Linked DNA regions of Rhizobium rhizoryzae. Each later gene encodes a partner of the first gene's protein in a complex. Links are inferred from orthologs where the notes say so. Each region holds a gene or a part of one and is shown on either strand. Other genes may lie near its edges.

Region 1 (3,151 bases):
AGCCGCACTGCGACTGCTGAAAGCCATCGGACAAAGCGCGCATGCGGTTGATCATCTGGTCTTCGATCCGGTTTCGCCGCTGTTTGACGAACTGGTGATCTATCAGACGCTTCCTGCCCTCTGCATCCAGGATCAGTTCCTGCCGAGCCATCAGGTGGGCCTTGGCGGAGAAATCGAGCGGGCCTGGGCAGTGGAGAAAAAGAAGCAGAAGCGAACGCTTCTTCAGAAACTCGGCCGCGAAGTTCAACGCCTCGCATCGCAGGCTGCGTTTGCGTGGCGCGGCAATCGGTTCAACCCGTCGAGCCGACTACGTAATCTCCGGGTTCCGTTTCATCGGCCCTGAGATCAGATCTCGACCAGCCCCAGTTTCTTGACCTGCCGGATCGTCAGCATCGTGCGAACCGTGTCCACGTGCTCGTTGGCCGCCAGAACCTCGATGACGAAATCCTGAAACTTCGTCAAATTTTCAGCAGTGCAACGCAGCAGAAAATCGCTGTCGCCAGACACCATCCATGCTTCGCGCACGATGGGCCAGCTTTCCGCCAGAGCAGCAAAGGCCTTCAGATTGGCTTCCGATTGATGCTTCAGACCGATAAGGCAAAAGGCCACCAGATCGTATCCGAGCTTCGGCCCGTTCAGGATGGCGGCATAACCTTCAATGATCCCCATCTCCTCCAGCTTGCGAACGCGTCGCAGGCAAGGAGGCGCAGAAATGCCAACGCGTTCGGCCAGTTCCACATTGGTCATGCGGCCATCACGCTGCAATTCACGCAAGATCTTGATGTCAGTGGTGTCGAGTTCGACTCGCAGCACGCGAAATTCCTCTGATATGTTTTCCAGTGGTATTAGCCATTGCAGCCCCGAACGCAAGAAATTCACGCCAATGTGCACTGAAAGAAGCGCCTAATATTGTGCAGAACGCAAAGCTGGCCTGCCTGTAATGCAAGGCTGCCCTTGAACTGGAACATGGTTCAATCATAAATGGGGGCGAGTTAACATAATCGATGGATTGCTTCTGCGCGAACAGCGCTCGCTCCCCTGCAATCCCTGAAGGATAGAAATCATGTCTGCCCGTCATACGCAGGTCCTGATCATCGGCTCCGGCCCCGCAGGATACACTGCCGCCATCTACGCCGCTCGCGCCATGCTGAAGCCCGTTCTCATCGCCGGCATGGAACAGGGTGGCCAGTTGATGATCACCACCGATGTGGAAAATTATCCTGGCTTTGCCGACCCCATCCAGGGTCCATGGCTGATGGAACAGATGCTCAAGCAGGCGCACCATGTCGGCACGGAAATTGTGAACGATCTGGTGACGAAGGTTGAGCTGTCGCAGCGCCCATTCGTTGTCAGCACCGATTCAGGCCAGACCTGGACGGCCGACACGCTGGTGATCGCAACCGGTGCCAAGGCGAAGTGGCTGGGCATCGAGAGCGAACAGCATTTCCAGGGCTTTGGCGTCTCGGCCTGCGCAACCTGCGACGGCTTCTTCTATCGCAACCGGGATGTCATCGTGGTCGGAGGCGGAAATTCCGCCGTCGAAGAGGCACTGTACCTGTCCAACATCGCGAAGTCTGTCACCGTCGTTCACCGCCGGGATAGCTTCCGCTCGGAAAAGATCCTGCAGGAGCGCCTGTTCCAGCGTCCCAATGTCAATGTTCTCTGGAACTCGGAGATTGCGGAAATCATTGGCGAGCCCGCCAAGCCGCCCATGCCGCCATCCGTCACCGGTGCCCGGATCCGCGATACCAGAACCGGAGCGATAACCGAGATGCCGATCCATGGTGTTTTCGTCGCCATCGGCCACGCTCCGGCAACGGAACTGTTCAAGGATCAGTTGAAGCTCAAATCCAACGGCTATCTCTGGACAGCGCCGGACTCGACAGCGACCAGCATTCCCGGCGTCTTTGCCGCGGGCGACGTGACTGACGACACCTTCCGCCAAGCCATTACCGCCGCCGGCATGGGCTGCATGGCAGCTCTTGAAGCAGAGCGGTTCCTTGCCGGCATCCAACCTATGGCTCAAGCTGCGGAGTAAATATGGGCGTGCCACTCGACTGGGATAAATTGCGCATCTTCCACGCGGCAGCGGAGGCGGGTTCTTTCACGCATGCGGCGGATAAATTGCACCTATCCCAGTCGGCCATCAGCCGTCAGGTCAGCGCGCTGGAGCAGGATGTCGGCGTCAAGCTCTTCCATCGCCATGCGCGCGGCCTGATCCTGACCGAACAGGGTGAATTGCTGTACCGGACAGCACACGATGTCTTGCTCAAGCTGGAATCCGTCAAGGTTCAGCTGACCGAGACAACGGAAAAGCCGAGCGGCAAATTACGTGTCACCACAACCGTCGGCCTTGGCCAAGGCTGGCTGACCGACAAGGTGCAGGAGTTTCTGCAGCTTTACCCGGAAATGTCGATCCAGCTCATCCTCGATAACGAGGAGCTGGATGTGAACATGCGCCACGCCGATTGCGCCATCCGTCTGCGTCAGCCGCAGCAATCGGATCTTATCCAGCGCAAGCTCTTCACCGTGCACATGCATGTCTATGCGGCTCCCTCCTACATCAATCGTTTTGGAGAGCCGCAGACCATCGAGGATCTGGATACGCACCGCATCATCACATTTGGTGAACCGGCGCCCAACTACCTGCTGGACGTGAACTGGCTCGAATATGCCGGGCGCTCGTCTGACAATCCTCGACTGCCGCATCTGCAGATCAACAGTCAAACATCGATCAAGCGCGCGTGCCTGCTCGGCATCGGTATCGCGGTCCTGCCGGATTACATCGTCGGTCGCGACCCGGGCCTCATCCAGCTTGCCATCAACGCGGATATCCCGTCATTCGATACCTATTTCTGCTATCCGGACGAGATGAAGAACGCTGCCAAGCTGAAGGTCTTCAGGGACTTCATCGTTGCCAAAGCCCGCAACTGGAACTTCTGACAACCGAAGAACAGCACCTCGCAGGCCGCCAGTTTTTAGAAAGCTGATACAGCATTGCACTATCAGCATGGCTGCCCTGCACAGAAAAGCATTGTTCCCTGCTCAAGAAAGAACCATATCGCACACAGCTGATGCACATGGCGGCTTTTCCTCCCAGTTCCGCCGCAGCAGCTGTTCCCCTCTGGAGGTTTATTGACCTTCACACTTA
Region 2 (3,322 bases), 1.2 Mb from region 1 along the record:
TTTGTCTTGCAGCCGCATGACGATCTCTCTTTGACTGCTGCGCTCAAAAGCCCGATCTTCAACCTGACGGAAGACCAGATCTTCGAGCTTGCTGCCCTGCGGAGTGAGGCAGAGAGCGTGTGGAAGCATCTGAACAATCTCGCGGACGACGGAGAGCTCTCTCTTTCAGGCGTGCGAGAACGGCTCTCCCGCTACCGGATATTGGCTGTCGAGCATACGGCGCATGATTTCTTTGCCCGGATTCTCGGGGCTGATGGAGGTCGCAAACAGTTTCTATCTCGGCTCGGCAGCGAAGCCGGCGATGTTCTCGACGAATTCCTGTCCCTTGCGCTCAGTCATGAGGACAAGTCCTTGCCCGGACTGCAAAGCTTCATCTCAACGCTCGAAGCAGACGCTCCAGAAATCAAGCGCGAGCAGGATAGCGGTCGCAACGAAGTGCGCATCATGACGGTGCATGCCTCCAAGGGGCTTGAAGCGCCAATCGTCTTTCTGGTGGACAGCGGCTCGAAAGCCTTCATCTCCTCGCACGTCCCTCGCTTCCGCTTCCTTAAGCTCAACAGCCAGGATGTCCCCGCCTGGGTTCCGCTGAAGTCGCTGTCAAACGCCCTGACGGTTCAGGACGATACTCGACTGAAGGAAGCCGCAGAAGAAGAATACCGGCGGCTGCTCTATGTCGGCATGACACGAGCTGCTGACCGTTTGGTGATTTGCGGCTACCGAGGCAAGCGTGAGAATGATGAGAGTTGGCAGGCCCTGGTCAGGCAGGCACTCAGCAAAGACGAAACACGGTGCACACAAACAACGTTTTCAAGTCCAGATGGAGATTGGAACGGTTATCTCTGGCGCGAGTCTGGGCTAGTTCTCGACGTACCCGGACAGATGAAATCGGAATCTGAGCAGGATGCAGGTCCGAGATCCCTGCCTTCCGAGCTTTTCAAGCCACTACCGCCACACCGCCCGCTACCCCGGCCCTTGAGCCCCTCCGGGGCGGGAATCATGATCGAAGATGAGGATGGCGATGCACCATTCGTTTCCCCGCTATTTGGGGAAAAGAAGGCGAGCAATCTGGCATTGCAAAAAGGTTTGCTGACCCATCGCATGCTCCAGATGCTGCCCAACCTTCCGCGCGAGGATTGGGATGAAGCGGCATCACGCTATCTCGAACGGACGGCTTACTTTTGGCCAAGGGACGAGCGGCAATCTCTCCACCATTCGGTGCTCGCTGTTCTCCGCGAGCCAGCATTGGCACCGTTGTTTTCCGAAAAGGCTCAAGCAGAAGTCTCCATCATGGGAACTCTTTCCATGAGTGGGCGGGACTATGCCGTCTCGGGACGTATCGACCGCTTGGCAATAACGCCGAACGGACAGGTGATCATTCTGGATTACAAGACCAATCGGTTCGTGCCGCGAAGCGAGGAAGAGGTCGCTTTTGCCCATCGCGCCCAACTGGCCATCTACCGCGAAATTCTCAAACCGCTGTATCCAGGTCATCGAATCTCCTGCGTGCTGGTCTACACGGAGACGGCAAAAGTCATCACGCTTTCCACCGAAGCGATCGATCGATCCCTTGCCGAACTGCGAACAAAGTGAGAGATCAGGATTGAATTTCGGTGCCGCACACATCACATTGTGCACAATAGAAATGCTTCAAAGGAGAGCCCCATGGCTACCGTGAAAGTTGATGCCGCCAATTTCCAGGCTGAAGTGCTGGAATCGTCCGAACCCGTCGTCGTTGATTTCTGGGCAGAATGGTGCGGCCCATGCAAGATGATCGCCCCAAGCCTTGAGGAAATCTCCACCGAACTGGCCGGCAAGGTCAAGATCGCCAAATTGAACATCGACGAAAACCCGGATCTGGCAGCCAAGTTTGGCGTTCGTTCAATCCCAACGCTTGCCATGTTCAAGGGCGGTGAAGTGGCTGACATCAAGGTTGGCGCTGCTCCGAAGACTGCGCTTTCCAGTTGGATTTCTGGCGCAGCCTGATCAGTGCATTCGAGAACAAAACGAAAAACCCGGCCTCGCGCCGGGTTTTTTATGCCGCTCTCATCTTCTGTTGAACCTCACCGGGGCGGTGTGCCGTTATCTGCCAGCACATTTCCGGCAAGGTAGAGCGAACCGCCAATAAGTATCCGCGGCGGGGCCGCGTCATCAAGTTGTCGCTCGGCAATTTCTTTCAGAGCATCCGAAACGCTGGACATCGGTTCGGCAACCAGACCTGCATCATAGGCTGATGATGCCAGCGCCACAGGATCCAATCCTGCGTCACTGCCGCGGATCGGAACTGTAAAGACCTGCTCGGCAATGTCGGTGAAGGCCCGAAAATAGTTGAGAGGGTCCTTCGTGTTCAGCATTCCGATAATCAGATAAAGCGGCCGGGGACGAAGCTCCTCGAAGGAGGCCATGGCTTCCGCAATGACCTCTCCTGCACCTGTATTATGGCCGCCGTCGACCCAGATTTCGGCCTCTGTGGGCGCAAGGGCAACGAGTTCGCCCTCCGTCAGCTTCTGAAGGCGTCCGGGCCATTCGACCGAGGTCATCGCTTTTTCCATCATCGCGTCCGTGACCTCGAAACCGGCTGCTTTGACTGCGCGGATAGCAGCGGCTGCATTCGAAAGCTGGTGGCGACCGGGAAGCCGCGGCAGGGGCAGGTCGGCAAGGCCGAACTCATCCTGATAGACGAGCCTGTTGAACTCCTCATGGGCGGAATAATCCTGGCCGTAGACCGATGTCGGACAGCCCATACGCTCGGCTGTTGCCACCAGAACCTCTTCAGCCGCATCAAATTCCTGTCGTCCGATAACGACCGGACAGCCTTTTTTGATGATACCGGCTTTTTCCGCGGCAATCAGCTCGACCCTGTCGCCGAGGTAGGCCTGATGATCGAAAGAAATCGGCATGATGACGGACACTGCAGGATGGTCGATGACGTTGGTGCAATCGAGCCTGCCGCCCATCCCCACTTCCAGGATAACCGCATCGGCAGGTAGTTCGGAAAATAGCAGAAAACCCGCGGCCGTTAGGATCTCGAAAACCGTGATTGGCTCACCAGCATTGGCAACGGCGACCCTACGCAGTGCATCCGCCAATAGTGCATCGTCCACCAGTTGCCCCGGCCCCTGACGTGAGCCGATGCGATACCGCTCATGCCAGTTGACGAGATGCGGTGACGTATGGACATGCGCCGCATGCCCGGCAGCTTCCAGAAGCGCACGGCAGAAGGCACTGACGGAGCCCTTTCCGTTCGTGCCGGCGACATGAATGACGGGAGGCAAGCGCTGCTGCGGATTGCCGAGCACATCGAGCAGACGCCGCATCCTTCCAA

The links.
Region 2: the proteins of trxB (region 1) and trxA are in contact, whole or in part, in a crystal structure (PDB 1F6M), measured with the Escherichia coli proteins. The link is inferred for Rhizobium rhizoryzae from one-to-one orthologs.

Annotation. Positions count from the first base shown.
Region 1 is NZ_CP049250.1:2,129,752-2,132,902, reverse strand. What follows is about bases 223-3,050. They hold trxB (thioredoxin-disulfide reductase), read left to right. Parts: upstream 223-1,063; coding sequence 1,064-2,038; downstream 2,039-3,050. Other genes in these bases: G6N80_RS16220 (LysR family transcriptional regulator VtlR), read left to right, coding at 2,047-2,943; G6N80_RS16230 (Lrp/AsnC family transcriptional regulator), read right to left, coding at 346-813; G6N80_RS16235 (glycosyltransferase family 25 protein), read left to right, coding at 223-343. Also shown: more of G6N80_RS16235, read left to right, coding at 1-222.
Region 2 is NZ_CP049250.1:975,526-978,847, forward strand. The notes cover bases 324-3,322. They hold trxA (thioredoxin), read left to right. Parts: upstream 324-1,662; coding sequence 1,663-1,983; downstream 1,984-3,322. Other genes in these bases: addA (double-strand break repair helicase AddA), read left to right, coding at 324-1,590; G6N80_RS10890 (bifunctional folylpolyglutamate synthase/dihydrofolate synthase), read right to left, coding at 2,061-3,322. Outside these bases: more of addA, read left to right, coding at 1-323. UniProt on the Escherichia coli protein: Participates in various redox reactions through the reversible oxidation of its active center dithiol to a disulfide and catalyzes dithiol-disulfide exchange reactions.